Regions from separate parts of the Terrisporobacter muris genome, predicted to be linked through region 2. Evidence: riboswitches for the same ligand, from Rfam matches in the RefSeq annotation. Region 2 holds a riboswitch; the other holds the start of a gene.
The links. Region 2 has a riboswitch for FMN ahead of NSA58_RS05710 (ECF transporter S component). Riboswitches for the same ligand answer to the same signal wherever they lie in the genome.

Region 1: linked by a shared signal. The riboswitch ahead of ribD (bifunctional diaminohydroxyphosphoribosylaminopyrimidine deaminase/5-amino-6-(5-phosphoribosylamino)uracil reductase RibD) and the one ahead of NSA58_RS05710 (ECF transporter S component) in region 2 are both predicted to bind FMN.

What each region holds. Positions count from the first base shown of each region.
Region 1 covers NZ_JANKBY010000013.1:3,735-14,395, forward strand. The annotation lists gene NSA58_RS02100 (response regulator transcription factor) at 1-74, opposite strand, end outside; gene NSA58_RS02105 (VanZ family protein) at 113-667, opposite strand; gene ribH (6,7-dimethyl-8-ribityllumazine synthase) at 865-1,332, opposite strand; gene NSA58_RS02115 (bifunctional 3,4-dihydroxy-2-butanone-4-phosphate synthase/GTP cyclohydrolase II) at 1,464-2,663, opposite strand; gene NSA58_RS02120 (riboflavin synthase) at 2,675-3,322, opposite strand; gene ribD (bifunctional diaminohydroxyphosphoribosylaminopyrimidine deaminase/5-amino-6-(5-phosphoribosylamino)uracil reductase RibD) at 3,307-4,410, opposite strand; FMN riboswitch at 4,590-4,706, opposite strand; gene rbr (rubrerythrin) at 4,896-5,435, shown strand; gene rpsI (30S ribosomal protein S9) at 5,609-6,001, opposite strand; gene rplM (50S ribosomal protein L13) at 6,029-6,457, opposite strand; gene truA (tRNA pseudouridine(38-40) synthase TruA) at 6,577-7,308, opposite strand; gene NSA58_RS02150 (energy-coupling factor transporter transmembrane component T family protein) at 7,321-8,118, opposite strand; gene NSA58_RS02155 (energy-coupling factor transporter ATPase) at 8,112-8,978, opposite strand; gene NSA58_RS02160 (energy-coupling factor transporter ATPase) at 8,963-9,799, opposite strand; gene rplQ (50S ribosomal protein L17) at 9,978-10,319, opposite strand; gene NSA58_RS02170 (DNA-directed RNA polymerase subunit alpha) at 10,341-10,661, opposite strand, start outside.
Region 2 covers NZ_JANKBY010000045.1:6,642-17,302, forward strand. The annotation lists gene NSA58_RS05700 (Tex family protein) at 1-1,963, shown strand, start outside; gene NSA58_RS05705 (amidohydrolase) at 1,980-3,146, shown strand; FMN riboswitch at 3,246-3,365, shown strand; gene NSA58_RS05710 (ECF transporter S component) at 3,470-4,078, shown strand; gene tsaE (tRNA (adenosine(37)-N6)-threonylcarbamoyltransferase complex ATPase subunit type 1 TsaE) at 4,294-4,746, shown strand; gene tsaB (tRNA (adenosine(37)-N6)-threonylcarbamoyltransferase complex dimerization subunit type 1 TsaB) at 4,746-5,462, shown strand; gene rimI (ribosomal protein S18-alanine N-acetyltransferase) at 5,452-5,907, shown strand; gene tsaD (tRNA (adenosine(37)-N6)-threonylcarbamoyltransferase complex transferase subunit TsaD) at 5,910-6,926, shown strand; gene NSA58_RS05735 (RidA family protein) at 6,946-7,293, shown strand; gene abc-f (ribosomal protection-like ABC-F family protein) at 7,318-9,231, opposite strand; gene NSA58_RS05745 (redox-sensing transcriptional repressor Rex) at 9,348-9,980, shown strand; gene NSA58_RS05750 (DUF362 domain-containing protein) at 10,046-10,216, opposite strand; gene NSA58_RS05755 (DUF362 domain-containing protein) at 10,355-10,525, opposite strand.

The DNA.
Region 1 (10,661 bases), on a different contig from region 2:
CCTTCATTTCTCAAGAATATCTCTATTGATTCAACAATTTCTTTATCATCATCCACTACTAATATGTTGTACATTCCCGTCATCTCCTTTATACAATTCCTTATCACTTGTATTATACACTAGGATCACATCCTTTTATAAGATTCTCATGTCTTAATATGTTATTAGTAATATGAGTGTATACCATGAATCCTACTAATGTTCCTATGGAGTTCATTAAGACATCATCAATTTCTGCAAATCTACCACCAAATGATTGTAATACTTCTATACTTAAACTAGTTATAAACCCTATTATAAAAACTTTCTTCCAACTATATATTAGTTTTTTAAATATACAAGGCAATAATACACCATAAAGTATAAATAATAAAAAGTTTAAAAATACCATCATTATGGACACATCTCTAAAAGGAATGAGATTTAAATTATAAAATCCACTCATAATATAGTCAAAATAAAACTTTATCCCTATTATTCCAGTTATTCTTAACAATACTATTGTATATACATTCAGTAATATTTCTGGAATAATTTGTTTTATTTCAAATTTTCTTCTTTTTTTAGTTAAATATAACCCTATTAGAATTATTAAATATATTATAGAGCCTACAAGTATACTTCTATTCAGTATACTTACACCCTCCCAAATATATTGAGTAATCATATCAGTTCCAACTCCCTCTATGTATTTTCCGAATCCATTTTTATATACTAATATAATAAAATACAATTCTTACATAATAGTTACTCTAATTCTTAAGGAATTCTTACAAAAAACTCATGGATAAATACCATGAGTTTTTCGTTAGTTTTATATTTGTTATATAAGCATAATTGTTTTTTGTGAAACATTAGTTTTTACTAAGCTTCTATTTCTCTTATTAAATTTACCATTTCTATAGCACCTACTGCACAGTCGAATCCTTTGTTTCCTGCTTTCGTTCCTGCGCGTTCTATTGCTTGTTCTATATTTTCTGTAGTTATAACTCCAAACATTACTGGTATATCACTATTTAATGATACGTGAGAAATTCCTTTTGATACTTCGCTACATACATAATCATAATGCGTAGTATTTCCACGAATAACTGCCCCTAAGCATATTATAGCATCATACTTATTGCTTTTTGCCATTTTTGATGCTATTAGAGGTATTTCAAATGCTCCCGGTACCCATGCAACTTCTATATTGTCATCATCAACATCATGACGTTTTAGAGCATCAACTGCTCCTCCTAATAATTTAGATGTTATAAACTCATTGAAACGAGCTGCTACTATCCCTATTTTTATATCCTTTGATACTAATTTTCCTTCATATAATTTCATCTATTTTATCTCCTTTTATAATTTTAAACTAAACGAATTTTATTTTAAGCAACGGATTTGCCCGAAGCGGCAGCGAGAATATATCGTTTACGATATACTTCTCAATTTGGGCTATATGAGCGAAGCGAATTTTAATAATTTAAGATATGGCCCATTTTCTCTTGTTTTGTTTTTAAGTAAAACAGATCATTTATAGTCGGATTCATTTGAATTGGTACTCTTTCTATAATTTCCATACCAAATCCAGATAGTCCATATAATTTTTCTGGATTATTTGTAAGAAGTCTTAAAGTCTTAGCTCCTAAGTCTCTTAATATTTGTGCTCCTATGAAATACTCTCTCATATCTCCCTCAAATCCCAGAGCTAAGTTAGCTTCTAAAGTGTCCATACCTTGATCTTGTAATTCATATGCTCTCAATTTATTTATAAGACCTATGCCACGACCCTCTTGTCTCATATAAAGAAGTATACCTCTTCCCTCTTCTTCTATTTGTCTCATCGCCGCCGAAAATTGTTGCCCACAATCACATCTTTGTGAACCAAAAGCATCACCTGTTAAACACTCAGAATGAACACGACATAATAGATTTTTACCATCACCTATATCACCTTTTACTAGAGCAACATGATGCTCTCCATTTAATTTATTTATGTAGCCATATGCTCTAAACTCTCCATATGAAGTAGGCATTTTTGTATTAGCTACACATTCAACAAGATTATCATGTTTCTTTCTGTAATCTTGTAAATCTTTTATTGTTATAAATTTCAAGTTCCATTTCTTAGATAAGTCTATTAACTCTAATGTACGCATCATAGTTCCATCTTCCCTCATGATTTCACAACATAATCCACACTCTTTAAGTCCTGCTAACTTCATTAAATCAACTGTAGCTTCTGTATGACCATTACGTTCTAATACTCCATTTTTCTTTGATAAAAGTGGAAACATATGACCTGGTCTACGGAAGTCTTCTGGTTTAGAATTTTCATCCACGCATTTCATAGCTGTTATACTTCTTTCTTGTGCTGATATTCCTGTAGTTGTATCTATATGATCTATAGAAACTGTAAAAGCAGTACTATGATTATCTGTATTGTTAGATACCATTTGTGTAAGTTGTAATTTTTCACAAATCTCTTTACTCATAGGCATACATATTAGCCCCTTCGCATATGTTGCCATAAAGTTCACATTTTCTGTTGTAGCAAACTCAGCTGCACATATAAAGTCTCCTTCATTCTCTCTATCTTCATCATCTGTAACAATTATTATTTTTCCTTCTCGAAGATCTTGTAAAGCTTCTTCGATAGTATTAAATTTAAACATTTTTCTCCCTCCTAAAACCCATTTTTTATTAAAAAATCCATAGTTATATTGCTTTCAACTTTTTTATTTTTTTCACAAGTTATTAACTTTTCCACATACTTTCCGATGACATCATTCTCGATATTCACAATATCCCCAACCGACCTGTGGGAAAGTATAGTTTCCTGCACTGTGTGCGGAATAATAGATATACTAAAATCATTTACTGCAACTTTTGCTATTGTAAGACTTATTCCATCTATGGCAATTGAGCCTTTTTCTACTATATATTTCATTAAATTATCCTTCACTGCAATGGTATACCAAATTGAATTATCATCTTTTTCTATTTTTATTATTTTTCCTATGCCATCAATATGGCCTGATACAATATGGCCTCCAAATCTTCCATTGGCAGATATCGCCCTTTCTAAATTAACACTGCTTCCATTTTTCAATTGTCCCAATGAAGATCTACTTATAGTTTCATTCATTACATCTGCTGTAAAAGTATTATTGCTAAATGTTGTTACAGTAAGACAAACACCATTGACAGAAATACTATCCCCTATATTAATATCTTCAAATATTTTATTCCCTTCTATAGTAAGCACCGATGATTTAACATTCTTTTTTACATTTTGTATTTTTCCTATTTCCTCAACTATACCTGTAAACACTTAGATATTACCTCACTTTCTATTAATATATCTTCATCTATTTTCGTTATTTTTGTATTATTTAAATAAAAAGATTCTTGCGGACAATCTACTCCTAATCCCAATACTGGCGATTTAGCATTTTTACCTCCAAATATTTTTGGACCAATATAAGTTTGAATTTTATTAACTATTCCACTCTGTAATGCAGACCAGTTTAAAGTTCCCCCACCTTCTAAAAGAACACTGTCAATCTTTTCTTGACCAAGTATATGCATTAATTCCTTTAAATCAATGTGATTATCCTTTTTAGGAATAACTATAATCTTACAACTCTTATCTATGTATAACCTTTGTCTTTCTTTATCTGTATTACTTGTAGCTATTATTGTAGGTATTTCCTTTGCTGTATTTACTATTTTGCAATCAATAGGTGTTCTTAGATTAGTATCACATATTATTCTTGTAGGGTTTTTGGCATTTTTTAATCTACAGTTAAGCATTGGATCATCTAATAATACCGTTCCTACACCAACCATAATTCCACTGTATTTATGCCTTTCCTCATGCACTTTTTTTCTAGAGGCTTCTCCTGTTATCCATTTTGATTTACCAGTATAAGTTGCTATCTTCCCATCCATAGTCATAGCATATTTCATTACTACATATGGCACCTTTGTTTTTATGTAATTAAAAAATACTTCATTAATATCATCACATTCTTCTTTTAATACTCCTTCTACAACTTCTATATTATTATTTTGAAGAATTTCTATCCCTTTTCCTGCAACCAATGGATTCGGATCTAATGACCCTATAACAACTTTACTTATACCACTTTCTATAATAACTTCTGTACAGGGTGGCGTTTTTCCATAGTGGCAACAAGGTTCTAATGTAACATACATGGTTGCTCCTTTAAGTGATTTTTTGCAATTCATAATAGCATTTCGTTCCGCATGGAACATTCCATAAGCTTGGTGATATCCCTCGCCTATTATTTCATTATCTTTTACAATAATAGCTCCAACCATAGGATTTGGATTTACAAATCCACATCCTTTTATGGCAAGTTCTAATGCAATTTTCATATATTGTTTATCAGTCATAGTTCACCTCCAATAAATCTCCCTCAAATATAAAAAGCCCTGAACAATATGTTCAAGGCAAGATTTCTATAAATTAATTAATCTAATAATAGATTATTCAACTTTAAATTAAAAAACTCTGAAATGATAAATTCATTTCAGAGCATATAATTCAAATCATGATACTTAAATTAGATTAATTCTATCTTCTTTCATCCAGACTTTACTGTCGGCTTCGGAATCTCACCGAATCATGCCATAATGGCTCGTGGGCTATAACCACCGGTAGGGAATTTCACCCTGCCCTGAAGATTTTATTCAATTAATACAATAGTACTTCAATATATTTATCATGTCAATTATATTTTATTTTACTTATAAATAAAATATTTAGAAAAATTACATTTTCTATGTTTTAATTTGGAATTTTATGGTATAAATATAGTATAAAGAAAATAATTATCAATTAGATAAATTAAATACTTCAAATTAAAGGGGAAATAATTATGGAATTAAAGGGAAGTAAAACCGAAAAAAATTTATTATCTGCTTTTGCTGGAGAAGCCCAAGCAAGAACCAAATATACTTACTATGCTTCTAAAGCAAAAAAAGAAGGCTATAATCAAATAGCCGCTATATTCGAAGAAACTGCAAATAACGAAAAAGAGCACGCTAAAATATGGTTCAAACTTTTACATGATGGTATATCTTCTACTCCAGAAAACTTAAAAGATGCTGCTGAAGGAGAAAATTACGAATGGACAGATATGTATCATACTTTTGCTAAAGAAGCTAAAGAAGAAGGCTTTGATAAAATAGCATATTTATTTGAATCTGTTGGAAAAATAGAAAAAGAGCACGAAGAAAGATATCGTAAACTTCTTGAAAACTTGGAAAATGGAACTATATTTGAAAAAGATGGTGAAGTTTATTGGCATTGCCAAAACTGCGGACATATACATAAAGGTAAGATAGCACCTGAAGTATGTCCTGTTTGTAATCATCCACAGTCATACTTCGAAGTTAGAGCAGAGAATTATAAATAAGTCAGTAATTTACATCAAATAAATAATCCCAATACCCAACACCCAATATAAGTTAAGCTAACAACTAATAGTTGTTAGCTTTTCTTTTTAATAATAAAAAAGATGCATTCCAACATAATGTTGAAATACATCTTGTATATACAATTTGAAAAATTTCCAATATTGAATAAAAACTATCTTTTTGAGAACTGAGGCGCTCTTCTTGCAGCTTTTAAACCATATTTCTTTCTTTCTTTCATTCTTGCATCTCTTGTTAAGAATCCAGCTTTCTTTAAGTCTCCTCTTAACTCAGCATCAGCTTTTAATAAAGCTCTTGATATACCATGTCTTATAGCTCCAGCTTGTCCAGTGAATCCTCCACCTTCAACTTTTACTATTACATCGTATTTATTTTCATTGCTTGTTAAAACTAATGGTTGTTTAACATCTCTTATTAATGTTTCGTAGTTGAAGTATTCTCCAACTGGTCTTCCATTAACTACTATATTTCCTTCACCTGCAACTAATCTAACTCTAGCTACAGAGCTTTTTCTTCTTCCTGTTCCGTAGAATTGAACTTTTTCCATGATAACTCCTCCTTTCACCTATTAATTCTATACGTTTAATTCAACTGGGTTTTGAGCTGCATGTGTATGTTCAGCACCTGCAAAAACTCTTAATCTAGTCATCATTCTGCTTCTTAATTTATTTTTTGGTAACATTCCGCTAACTGCATGTGCTACTACTTCTTCTGGTTTCTTATCCATCATTTCTCTGTAAGTTATTTCTTTTAATCCACCTACATAACCAGTGTGGTATCTATATAATTTTTGATCTAATTTCTTTCCTGTTAAAACTACTTTTGCTGCGTTTACAACAACAACAAAATCTCCACCGTCTACGTGTGGTGTAAATGTTGGTTTATGCTTTCCTCTTAATATAGTTGCTATTTCTGTAGCAAGACGACCTAATGTTTTTCCTTCAGCATCAACTACGTACCAGTTTCTTTGTACGTCAGCTGGTTTAGCTATATAACTTTTCATGGTTGTCCCTCCTTAATTTTCATAATTTTTTTATCTACCGTATATATAAAGTCCGGGGCAATGTGGACTTACTAGCACACTCTTATTCATTTTAATACAATGACCCTGGTGTGTCAAGTTTAATAATGAACTTTTTTAAGAAATAATCCGTGTGCAGGCGCGGTATGACCTGCTTCTCCCCTATCTTGCGAAGCAATTATTTCTTCCATTGATTTATCTATTCTTCCTCTGCCTATATCCACCAATGTTCCTACTATTATTCTCACCATATTGTATAAAAATCCATTTCCTTCCACTTCTAAAACAATTAAGTCTCCACTCTCCTCAATTGTAATATTGTGTATAGTTCTAACTGTATCCTTTACCGATGATCCAGAACTCATAAATCCTTTAAATTCATGTGTTCCAAGTAATGATTTAGCTTCTGAGTGCATTTTTTGTATATCAAGGTCATACCTAACATGATATGATGTATCCTTGTATAATGGGCTTCTATAAGGCTTATTATATATCAAATATCTATATATTTTCCCTGTTGCACTGTATCTAGAGTGAAAGTCCTCAGATACTTCTTGGCAGTCAATTATAGATATATCCTTTGGCAATTTTGCATTTAAAGCGTCAGGAATTCTATTAGCAGGTATGCTTGAACTTGTTTTAAAATTTGCAACTTGGCCTAAAGCATGAACACCAGCATCAGTTCTTCCAGAGCCTATAATATTTACTTTTTCTTTTGTTATTTCATAGATAGCATATTCTATTGTACCCTGTATACCAGAAGAGTTAGGTTGTTTTTGCCAACCACAATATCTAGTGCCATCATATTGTATAGTAAGTTTTAAATTTCTCATTTACTTCCTCATTTATATGAATTTAGTTACTATTATGATTGCCAAAAATACTACTTGTAAAACATATGCTGTATAATCAGCTTTTGTAATTTTAGCTTCTTTCATTTTAGTTCTATTATATCCACCTCTATAACATCTAGCTTCCATAGCCATAGCTAATTCATCAGCCCTTCTAAAAGCACTAACAAATAAAGGAACTAATAATGGTACTAAGTTTTTAGCCCTATTTATTATGTTGCTACTTTCAAAATCAGCACCTCTAGACATTTGAGCTTTCATAATCTTATCTGTTTCATCTAATAATGTAGGTATAAATCTAAGCGCTATCGTCATCATCATAGCCAACTCATGTACAGGCATACCTATCTTTTTAAAAGGACTTAACATTCTTTCTATACCATCTGTAAGTTGTATAGGTGAAGTTGTTAAAGTAAGCAAAGATGTGCCCACAACTAAAAATATCAACCTTATAGACATAAAAATAGCCTGTCTTATACCTTCTCTAGTCAGGGTTAAAAAACCAAACTTCCAAATTACCTCTCCAGGTAAAAAGAATATATTTATAACAAAAGTAAATAGAATTATCCATCTAAGCGGCTTAATTCCTTTTATAATGTATTTAAGAGGTATCTGAGACATTTTAATCACTGTAACTAAGACTAAAGCTACTAATAAATATGGCCAAAATTTATTTACTACAAATAAAGATACCATGAATACTATTGTTGCAACAAGCTTTGTTGTTGAATCTAACTTATGAATACAAGAATTTGCAGGATAATATTGACCTATGGTTATATCTTTTAACATTTCTTTCTTCCTTTCATAAAGTTTAGTATTTCGTCTTTTATCTCTTCTATTGTTAAGACATCAGTTTTTATATCAAAACCTTTATCCTTTAGTTTAATAGCTAATTCTAAAACTTGTGGTATATCTAACCCTATTTCCTTAAGTCTTGATGCATTACTATTGAAGATTTCTTTAGGTGTTCCCATAAATTCAATCTTACCATGATTCATAACTATTATTGTTTTAGCTATTTTAGCCATATCATCCATGCTATGAGAAGAAAGTATTATTGTCATATGACTTTCTTCATGTAATCTTTTTATTAAAGCAAAGATTTCATCTCTTCCTCCTGGATCTAATCCTGCTGTAGGCTCATCCAGTATTAGTAGTTCTGGCTTCATTGCTATAACACCAGCTATTGCTACTCTACGCTTTTGGCCACCAGATAAATCAAATGGTGATTTATCTTTATACTCATCATAATCAAGTCCTACAGCTTGCATAGATTCTTTTACTCTAATAGATATTTCTTCTTGACTTAGATTCAAATTAGAAGGTCCAAAAGCTATATCTTTTTCAACTGTTTCTTCAAAAAGTTGATATTCAGGATATTGAAACACTATTCCTACTCTTTTTCTAATTTCAGTTAAATTTTGATTTTCTCCAGTTATGTTGAAATCATTTATGAAAATCTCTCCTGATGATGGCTTTATAAGACCGTTTAAATGCTGTATAAGGGTAGATTTGCCTGAACCAGTATGGCCTATTAGACCAACAAAATCTCTATCTTTTATTTCAAATGATATATTATCTAATGCTTTACTAGCAAAAGGCATACCCTCATCATATATATAAGTTAAATTTTTTATAATAATTGACATAATTTCACCACCATCTCATCTACTGTTAATATATCATCACTAATTTCTATTCCTTCTTCTTTTAAAGAAGTGGCTAGTTCTGTCATATAAGGAACGTCTAATCCTATTTTTTTAAGCTTTTCTACGTTTCTAAACACTTCTTTTGGCGTTCCTTCTAATACTTTACGTCCTTTGTCCATAACTATAACTCTATCAGCTTCTACAGCTTCTTCCATATAATGAGTTATGTGTAATACTGTAATATTTTCTTCTTTATTAAGTTTTTCTATTACATTCATAACTTCTTTTCTTCCTGATGGATCAAGCATTGCTGTTGCTTCATCAAAAATTATACATTTTGGTCTCATAGCAATTATTCCCGCTATGGCAACCCTTTGTTTTTGACCTCCAGATAATAAGTGCGGTTGTCTATCTTTTAACTCTGTAATACCTACACTTTCAAGAGCCTCTTTTACTCTTTCTCTAATTACCTTTGGTTCTACACCCAAGTTTTCTGGACCAAATGCTACATCTTCTTCTACTATAGTTGCAACTATTTGATTATCTGGATTTTGGAATACCATACCTGCTGTTTGTCTTATATCCCATAGTTTTTCTTCATTTTTTGTATCATTTCCATCTATAAGAATATTACCTTCTGTTGGCATCAAAATAGCATTCAAGTTTTTAGATAAAGTTGATTTTCCCGAACCATTATGACCTATAATAGCTACAAATTCACCTTGCTTAACATTCAAACTTAAATTATCTATGGCTTTAAAACTAGATTCTTCAGTTATGTATTCGTATGAAATATTGTTAACCTTTATAATATTATTCATTTATTCTACTCCCTCTTTAAAGTAGTAATTTAAAATTTGTATCTTAATATTATATCACAGTTCTAATTAAAAAATAATTCCTTTGATTATATAATGTTCTTTTTATTAATATTATTTGCACAAAAAAAAGATTAAGCCCATCAAACTTAATCTTTTTTTCATATATATTAACTATTTACTAAACTAATTCAATAAATGCCATTTCAGCTGCATCGCCTCTTCTTGGCCCTTTTTTGATTATTCTAGTGTATCCACCATTTCTCTCAGCATATTTTGGAGCTATATCAGTGAATAAGTTGTTTACTACTGTTTCATCCATAACGTAAGCTAAAACTTGTCTTCTAGCATGAAGATCTCCTCTTTTAGCAAGAGTTATCATCTTTTCAGCCATTCTACGAGTTTCTTTAGCTCTTGTTACTGTAGTTTCTATTCTACCACATCTTAGTAAGTCAGTTACTAAGTTTCTTAACATAAGGTTTCTGTGTGATGTCACACGTCCTAATTTACGGTAATTAGCCACGCCAATCCCTCCTTTGCTCGCTTATTCTTCGCTAGGTTTAAGTCCTAATCCTAATTCTTCAAGTTTTTGAATAACTTCTTCAAGTGATTTTTTACCAAGGTTTCTAACCTTCATCATATCATCTTCTGATTTATTAGCTAATTCTTCAACTGTGTTAATTCCCGCTCTCTTTAAACAGTTGTAAGATCTTACTGATAAATCAAGCTCTTCTATAGTCATTTCAAGAACTTTTTCTTTTTGATCTTCTTCTTTTTCTACCATTATTTCAACATTGCTTACATGCTCAGTTAAGTCAATGAATAGATTTAAATGCTCAACTAATACTTTAGCTGCAAGAGATAT
Region 2 (10,661 bases):
AAATTTACAATCTAGAAAAGAAGATGTAAAAAGAATCATAGAAGAACAAGGAAAACTTACAGAAGAAATCCTAAAAAGCTTAGTAAAAGCGAATACTTTACAAGAGGTTGAAGATATATATGCTCCTTTTAAACAAAAAAAGAGAACAAGAGCAACAATAGCTAAGGAAAAAGGATTAGAAGACTTGGCTTTATTAATTTTAGAAAAAAATATAGTTGATATAGATTATGAGGCTGAAAAGTTTATAGATGAAGACAAAAAAGTTTTATCTGTAGAAGATGCACTTAAAGGTGCTAACGATATAATTGCAGAAATAATTTCTGATAATGCAGAAATAAGAAAGTATATAAGAGAAAATGCTTTAAAATATGGGGTTATAGTAACAAAAAATGCTAAGGATGAAAAATCTGTTTATGATATGTATTATGACTTTAGTGAGAGAGTAAGTAATATGGCCTCTCACAGGGTTCTAGCAATAAACAGAGGAGAAAAAGAAGAGTTCTTAAAAGTTAAGCTAGAAATAGATAATGAGAGAATTTTAAAATATATAGAAAACCAATATGTTAATAAAAATAACTTTAAGAATAAAGAAAAATTAGTTGCAGCCATAGAAGATGCTTATAAAAGATTAATTTTCCCATCCATAGAAAGAGAAGTTAGAAATCATTTAACTGAGTTAGCTCAAGAAAGAGCAATCAATGTATTTGGAGAAAATATAAAAAATCTTTTATTACAGCCACCTTTAAAAGGAAAGGTAGTTATGGGATTTGATCCTGGCTATGTAAATGGATGTAAGATAGCTGTAGTTGATGCAAGTGGAAAATTCTTAGATGAAGCTATAGTATATCCACACAAACCACAGGGTAAAGTAGAGCAAACTAAGAAAACATTAAAAAGATTAATAGAAACACATAAAATAGATGTTATAGCGATAGGAAATGGTACTGCTTCTAGAGAATCAGAAGGTCTAATATCTGATTTAATAAAAGAGTTAGGTGTAGATACTCAATATATTATAGTAAATGAAGCTGGAGCATCGATTTATTCTGCATCTGAACTTGCTGCTGAAGAACATCCGGATATAAATGTTTCCATAAGGGGAGCTATATCTATAGGTAGAAGACTTCAAGATCCTCTTGCAGAACTTGTTAAAATAGATCCAGAAAGCATTGGTGTTGGTCAATATCAGCATGATTTAAATAAAAAAAGACTAAAAGAAGTTTTAGACGGCGTAGTAGAAGATTCTGTAAATAAGGTAGGTCTAGACTTAAATACAGCTTCATACTCACTTTTAGAACATATAGCTGGAATAAGCAAAGCTGTAGCAAAAAATATAATTACTTATAGAGAAGAAAATGGTTCTTTTAAATCAAGAACAGAACTTAAAAAGGTAAAGAGATTAGGACCTTCAGCATTTGTTCAATGTGCTGGATTTATGAGAATAGAAGACGGTAAAAATCCATTGGATAATACAGGTGTCCATCCTGAAAGCTATGATACTTGCAAAAAAATGTTAGATATATTGGGATATTCTTTGGATGATGTAAAAAATAAAAATATATCTGATATAGAAGAAAGAGTAGAAAAAATAGGTTTAAAACAATTAAGTGAAAATCTAGGTACTGGAGAAGTTACTTTAAGAGATATCATTTTAGAAATTAAGAAACCAGGTAGAGACCCTAGAGAAGAAGATGGAATGAAACCTATACTTAGAACGGATGTATTAAAAATAGAAGATATAAAAGAAGGTATGATATTAAAAGGTACAGTTAGAAATGTTGTAGATTTTGGTGTTTTTGTTGACATAGGGATAAAAAATGATGGTTTGGTTCATAAATCACAAATGAGTAATAAATTTGTAAAAGACCCAATGGAAATTTGCTCTGTTGGAGATATAGTAGATGTTAAAGTAATTGGAATAGATTTAGATAAACAAAGAGTTGCTTTATCTATGAAGCTTTAATAATGGAGGAGAATAAGTGATATTCATAAAAAATGGAACAATAAATACAGTAACTAAAGGAATAATAAATAGTAATATTCTTATTGATAATAAAAAAATAGTAGAAATAGGAAATGAGATAGTAGCGCCTTTAGATGCTCAAATAATAGATGCTAAAGGATGCTTAGTATTCCCAGGATTTATAGATGCACATACTCATTTAGGACTTTGGGAAGATGGTATGGGGGCTGAAGGAGCTGATGGTAATGAAGAAACAGACCCTGTGACTCCTCATCTAAATCCTATTGATGGAATAAATCCAATGGATAGAAACTTTACAGAAGCAGTTCAAGGTGGAATAACAGCGGTTTGTACAACTCCTGGTAGTGCTAATGTAATGGGTGGACAATGCATAGCTATAAAAACTTTTGGTAGAATTATTGATAAAATGGTAATAAAAAATCCTGTAGCAGCTAAAATTGCTTTTGGAGAAAATCCAAAGAGTGTTTATGGTAGTGACGATAAAACTCCACAAACAAGAATGGCTATAGCGGCTTTAATTAGAGAAAATTTAAAAAAGGCAGAAGAGTATCTAGAAGAAGTTGAAAGATGCGAGTTGGAAGAAGATGATGAAAGTAAGCCAGAGTATGATATTAAATACGAAAGCTTAATACCTGTACTAAAAAGGCAAATTCCTCTTAAAGCTCATGCTCATAGATCCGATGATATGTTTACAGCAATAAGAATTGCGAAAGAGTTCAATTTAAGGTTGACTTTAGATCATTGTACAGAAGGGCATTTAGTATCAGAAGAATTGGTTGAGGAAGGATATCCAGTAATAGTAGGACCTTCACTTTCAGAAAGATCTAAAATAGAGCTACGTAACTTAACTTTTGAAACAGCAGGAATTCTTTCAAATGCAGGTTTAGAAGTTTGTTTGATGACAGATCATCCAGTTGTCCCTATACAATATCTTCCTATATGTGCAGGGATAGCAATAAAGCATGGAATGAAAGCAGAAAAAGCGTTGGAAGCTATAACAATAAATCCAGCGAGAGTGCTTGGAATAGATAATAAGGTTGGATCTATTGAAGTTGGAAAAGATGCAGATATAGTTATTTGGGACAATAATCCGTTTGAAATAAATAGTAATGTATTATACACAATAATAGATGGAAAAATAGTTTATAAGAAAAATAAATAAACTTAAGTCATACTTTGGATTTTGATGTCTAAAATATTATGTTGACATAATGAATTCATTTAATTATTATAATAATATAAGTGAGAAATTAAAAAAACAGAAGATCTTCGGGGCAGGGTGAAATTCCCTACCGGCGGTTATAGCCCGCGAGCTACTTAGGTAGCATGATTTGGTGAGATTCCAAAGCCGACAGTACAGTCTGGATGAGAGAAGAGAATTATGATATACACCATAATCCATTTTGAATATTCATAAGACTCGAAGGTTTTAATTCTTCGAGTTTTTTTAATTTCAAGAAAATATTTAAAATTGGAGGTTATATTATGCAAAATGCAGCTAGAAAACCAGGGTTATCATCTACTAAAACTATAGCAAAGGTTGGTATTTTATCAGCAATAGCTTATGTTCTTATGTTTATATCAGTACCCTTGCCCATATTCCCATCATTTCTAAAAATAGATGTATCGGATATACCAGCAATATTTGGTGGGATGTCTTTAGGTCCAATGGCAGGACTTGTAATAGTTGTAGTTAAAAATTTTCTTCAAGGAATAACAGCTAGTACTACTGGAGGAGTGGGAGAATTTGCAAATGTAGTAATAGGTGGATCTTATGTATTAATGATATGTCTATTTTATAGAAAATTTAAAAGTACAAAAGGTGTATTATTCGGAGGATTAATAGGTATAATAGCAATGACTATTGTGGGATGTATAGTGAACTATTATATAATGATGCCTTTATATGCAACAGTATATGGTATGCCATTAGAACAAATAGTACAAATGGGTACAGTAATAAATCCAAGAGTCACAGATTTATTTACTTTTGTAATATGGATGATTGCACCATTTAATATAGTAAAAGCTGGTCTAATGACAATAGTTACATTGCCGCTGTTTAAGAAAATGGAAAAATTACTTAGTAAATAATTAATTTTATAAAATAAAGAAGAGCTTATAAAGCTCTTTTTTTAATGTAAAAAAAGTAGAATATAGATAACCCCTTTATTATAAGGGAAGGTTATTATATAATAATATCTAGTTGTATAGGAAAGAAATGACTTAAATAATAGATAATTTGACAATAATAATTAATAAGATAAAATTTAAAGATACATAAATAAAGGATTTTAATGGTGATATAAATGAAAAAGATTTATTTAGATAGAGAAGATAAGACTAGAGCGATTGGAGAAAAGTTAGGTAAACTACTTTTTCCAGGTGCTATAATTTGTTTAATAGGAGATTTAGGAGCGGGAAAAACTACAATGACACAAAGTTTAGCTAAATCTTTAGAAGTAGAGGATTACATTACAAGTCCAACTTTTACTATAGTAAATGAGTATGAAGGTCGTATGCCTTTATATCATTTTGATGTGTACAGAATTGGATGCAGTGAAGAAATGTACGATATTGGATTTGATGAGTATATAGATTCAGAAGGTGTATGCATAATAGAATGGGCAAATATAATTGAAGATATACTACCAGAAGATTACTTAAAAATAGAGTTAAATTATAAAGAAAATGGAAGAGAAATGGTATTAACACCATTTGGCAAAAAATACGAAGAAATAGTTGAGGAGTTGACTAAATAATGAAAATATTAGGAATAGATACTTCTACTATGGCTGCAAATGTAGCAGTTTTAGAAGATGATAAATTAATTTGTGAATATACTATAAATACTAAAAAAACTCATTCACAAAAACTAATGCCTATGATAGAAAATATGTTGAAACTTAGTGATATAGAAGTAAGGGATATAGATGCTATAGCTATATGCGTTGGACCAGGTTCTTTCACGGGACTTAGGATAGGAATGGCTACGGCAAAAGCCATGGCTCATGTAAATAATATTCCTTTAATAGGTGTAAATTCTTTAGAAATACTAGGAGCTAATATGGACCTTTGTAATAAAAAGATATGTTCTATATTAGATGCACAGAGAAATCAAGTTTATACTTGTAAATACATAGTTGAAGGAAACAAAATCAAAGCATTAGAGGAAATAAACATTATCCCAATTGATGATTTGTTAGAAGAATTATCTAGTACAAATGAAGAATGGGTATTAGTAGGTGAAGCTGTATATAAATATAAAGAAAAAATACAGGCTATATCAAATATCACTATACCATGTCCATCAAATAACATAACGAAGGCAAGTAGTTTATGTGTTGTAGCAAGAGATAAATTTGAACAAAATATAGAAGTACATAATTGTTATGATATAAATCCAATGTATATAAGAAAATCTCAAGCAGAAGAACAATACGAAGAGAAGCAAAAGAGGTTAAGAGATGGAAAATAATATAATAATAAGATCTATGACAAAGGACGATGTGGACTCAGTTTACATAGTTGAAGAAAATTGTTTTACAGATCCTTGGTCAAAGGAATCAATTAGAAAAGAGTTAAAAAATGATTTAGCTAGGTATTTAGTAGCTGAATTGGACAATAAAATTGTAGGATATGTGGGCGTTTGGTTTGTAGTAGATGAAGGTCATATTACAAATGTGGCAGTACATAGTGACTATAGAGGAAAGAAAATCGGAGATAAGCTTGTAAAAGAAATGGTAAAACTATGTGAAGAAAGTAAATTAGTAGCTATGACTTTAGAAGTAAGATCATCTAATACAGTAGCCCAAAATTTATACAGAAAGTATGGATTTAAAATGGGTGGCATAAGAAAAGAATATTATAGTGATAATAAAGAAGATGCCATCATTATGTGGAACCAATTAAATGAGGTGTAAAAATGAAGGATATAATAACGTTATCGATGGAAAGTAGTTGTGATGAAACAGCAGTTGCAATCTTAAAAAATGGTAGAGAAGTATTAGCAAATATAGTATCTACTCAAATTGAATTACATAAAAAATTTGGAGGCGTTGTACCAGAGGTAGCTTCTAGAAAACATATAGAAAATATAGATGCAGTATTTCAAGAAGCGATAGATACAGCAAACATTAAATTAGAAGATATAGATCACATATCTGTTACGTATGGACCTGGACTTGTGGGAGCATTACTAGTTGGACTTTCTTATGCAAAAGCATTAGCATTTTCGCTAAATAAACCACTTGTAGGAGTTAATCATATGCAAGGTCATATATGTGCAAACTATATTGAACATAAAGACTTAAAGCCACCATTTATAACTTTAGTTGTATCTGGAGGGCATACTCATTTAGTAGAAGTTAAAGATTATAATGATTATGAAATTCTAGGAAGAACAAGAGATGATGCATCAGGGGAAGCTTTTGATAAAATAGCAAGGGCTATGAATTTAGGATACCCAGGTGGACCAATAATAGATAAGTTATCCCAAATAGGAAATAAAAATGCTATAGATTTCCCAAGAGCTTATATAGATGATTCGTATGACTTCAGTTTTAGTGGACTAAAATCGGCAGTACTAAATTATTTAAATGGTCAAAAAATGAAAAATAAAGAAATAGTAGTAGAGGATGTGGCAGCATCTTTCCAAGAAGCTGTTGTAGAAGTACTTGCTACAAAAGCAATAAAAGCTGCTTTAGAAAAAAATTATAAAATAATTGCCTTGTCAGGTGGAGTTGCAGCTAACTCAGCACTTAGAGAAAAAATATCTGAAATGGCAAAAGAGCATAATATAGAAATTAAATATCCATCATTATCGTTATGTACAGATAACGCAGCCATGATAGGTTGTGCAGGATATTATAATTATATAAATGGCAAAAGAGATGATATGTCTTTAAATGCTGTACCAAATTTAAAAATTGACACAATTTAATTTTAGGAGGAAATTTATTATGAGTATTCAAAGATTTGAAGGTAATGGAAGAATGAGCAATGTTGTTATAAACAATGGAGTAATGTATTTATCAGGACAAGTATGTGCAGAGGGAGATATAAAAGAACAAACTGCTGGAGTTTTAGCTAAAATAGAAGACCTATTAAATAAATATGGTTCTGACAAAGAAAATATATTATCAATAACTATATACTTAAAAGATATAATAAAAGATTTCGCTGATATGAACTCTGTTTATGATGCATGGACAGTAGATGGGCATGAGCCAGCTAGAGCTTGTGTAGAAGCTAAAATGGCTAGAGAACAATTATTAGTAGAAATGTCAGTTGTTGCAGCTGTAAAATAGAAAAAGTCCCGAAAGGGACTTTTTTTATACTAACTCTTCCCAAGCTTCATAAAGGGAAGATAGCTTTTCTTCGAAATTAGTTTTTTCTAAGCTAACTTCTTTAGATTTAGACGGATTAGAATAGACCTCTTCTTGACATAAAAGATGATCTAATTCTTCTATTTTTGCTTCAGTTTCTTCTATTTCTTGCTCGATGTTTTTAATTTTATATCTATTTTTCTTTTCTTTTTCTCTTTGTTCTTTTTCTTTTCTTTTTTCATCTTTTAACTGAGTTTTAGTTTTTTCTTCAACTTCTACAATGGCAGACATTTCTTCAGTTTCTCTTTTTTTATTAATATAATAATCATAGTTTCCAAGATACTCTGTTATACCATCTTCACCTAAAACTAGTATTTTATTTACAACAGTATTCAAGAAATATCTATCATGAGAGATAGTAAATATAGTACCAGTATAGCTTTCTAGAGATTCCTCTAAAACTTCTTTAGAATCTATATCTAAATGGTTAGTAGGTTCATCTAATAGTAAGAAGTTTGCCTTAGATAATATTAACTTAAGGATGGCAATTCTAGCTCTCTCTCCACCACTTAAAGTAGAAATCTTTTTAAACACTTCTTCGTCTTCAAATAATAAAGAACCTAACATATTTCTTATTTCTGTTTGAGTTAATTTTTCATTACTATCCCAAATTTCATCTATAATAGTATTATCTAGATTTAGAGTTTTTTGTTCCTGATGGAAGTAAGAAACATTAACATTAGTTCCAAGCTTGAAATCACCACAAATAGGCGTAAGTTCTTTCATTATTATTTTAAATAATGTGGATTTTCCTATACCATTAGGACCTATAAGAGCAACTTTTTCGCCTCTATATATATCAAAATTTACACCTTTAAATAAAACTCTTTCATCATAAGCCATAGATAAATCTTCCACATGAAGAACATCATTACCACTAGATACAGCAGGGTTAAAGTGAATCTTGGCTTTTTTTCTATATGCCTCAGGCTTATCTAAAACATCTATTTTATCTAAAGCTTTTTCTTTACTACGAGCTCTTTTTAAATGTTTTTCCCTTCCATAGGCTTTTAACCGATCTATAGATTCTTCTTGTTTCTTTATATCTTTTTGTTGGTCTTCATATTTTTTTAACTCAAGTTCTTTTTCAACTTTAGATAATTCTATAAATTTAGAGTAATTACCATTGTAAGTTTTTAATTTTTTGTTATGAATCTCAAATACTCTATCAACAACTTGGTCTAAGAAATATCTATCATGGGATATTAGCATAACAGTTCCTTTATATTGTTTAAGGAATAACTCAAGCCATTCTATGGCTTCTGAATCTAAGTGGTTGGTAGGTTCATCCAATAGTAATAGAGTTGGTTTTTTAAGAAGTAGCTTTCCTAAAAGTACCCTAGTTTTTTCACCACCAGACAAAATATTTATGGGTTTGTCCATATCTTCATCCTTAAAACCTAACCCTTTAAGAACACCTTTCGCTTCTGATTTATATCCGTAACCATTTTTAGAAGCAAAATCCTCTAGAGTATGAGAATAATCATTCATAAGTTTTTCTAAAATAGGAGAGTTATCTTTGCTACCTTCTTCAGCAATTTTATGCTCCAACTCTCTTAAATAATTCTCCATATCTATTAATGGTTTGAAAACCTCTAAGACTTCTTCTAATATAGTATTATTAGAAAGGAAGTTAGTATTTTGTTGTAAATATCCGATTTCGCAATCTTTAGAAGTATATATATCCCCATCATCGTATCCATATTCCCCAGATATTATTTTCATCAATGTAGTTTTACCAGTACCATTTATACCGATAATACCAATTTTATCTCCTTCATTTACTGTAAAGCATATATTTTCTAAAATAGAATCTATTCCAAAACTCTTATATAAGTTATTACACGATAAAACAATCATAAATTTATACCTCCTTGAACTATCTAAAATTATAATGTTTTGATATAATATAATCAAGAGTGTTATACTATTAACAAGAATAAAAATAACTAAATAATTATACTGGGGGTGGACTAATGGCTAATAAAAATATTTCAATGGCCGTTATCAGAAGATTGCCTAAATATTATAGATATTTAGGAGACTTATTAAGTAAGGATATACAAAGAATCTCTTCTAAAGAGTTAAGTGATATAATTGGATTCACTGCCTCACAAATTAGACAAGATTTAAATAACTTTGGAGGATTTGGTCAACAAGGATACGGGTATAACATTGAAGACTTGCACAAAGAAATAGGAAAGATATTAGGTTTAGATACGTCATATAGTGCAGTGCTTATAGGTGCGGGAAACTTAGGTCAAGCTATAGCTAACTATTCAGGATTTAAAAATGCAGGATTCGAAATAAAAGCATTATTTGATGCTAATCCTAAAGTAATTGGATTAAAAATAAGAGATTTTGAAATATTAGATTCGGATTTTATAGAAGAATATATAAAGTCAAATAATATAGATATCGGAATTTTATGTGTTCCTAAAAATGGAGCTCAGCAATTAGCTGATAGATTAGTTAATGCAGGAGTAAAGGGGATTTGGAATTTTGCCCCAATTGATTTAAATGTTTCTAAAGAAGTAATAGTAGAGAATGTTAACTTAACTGAGAGTTTATTTACACTTTCATATTTAATGAAAGAAGACGAGCTATAAGAAAAATAATGATTTATAATTAAAAAAGCTATTCAAATTATTAAATAATTTGAATAGCTTTTTTATTAGTCTTGTTGTGGAGCTTCCACTGGACAAACACTATTACATGTACCACATTCGATACACTCATCTGCATTTATTACGTATATATCATCTCCAGCAGATATGCATTCTACTGGACATTCATCTGCACAAGCACCACAGCTTATGCAAGCGTCACCTATTTTGTAAGCCATTTATAGGTCCTCCTTGTTATGTAAAATTATAATGCAATACTATTATAACAAAGTTTACTAAAAAAGTGCAATGCTTAAAAATATATAAAAAAAACTATTCAAGACAATTTATTATCTTGAATAGTTTTTATGTAGATGCTACTCAGATACTATAGCGTCGTTTGGACATGCATCAGCACAAGAACCACAATCTAAGCATTCATCTGCATTTATTGAATATTTATCGTCCCCAGATATTATAGCATCATTTGGACACTCGTCAGCGCAAGATCCACAAGCTATACAATCATCAGTTATTTTATAAGCCATCGTAATACCCCTCCTTTACTATCTTATAATTAAGTTCATTATAGCAAAATTTACCAAATATAACAATAGAAACTTAGACTTGTCAGATTAGAATGGAAGGAAAGGAAATACCTTATTAAGCATGTTAAATAGATAA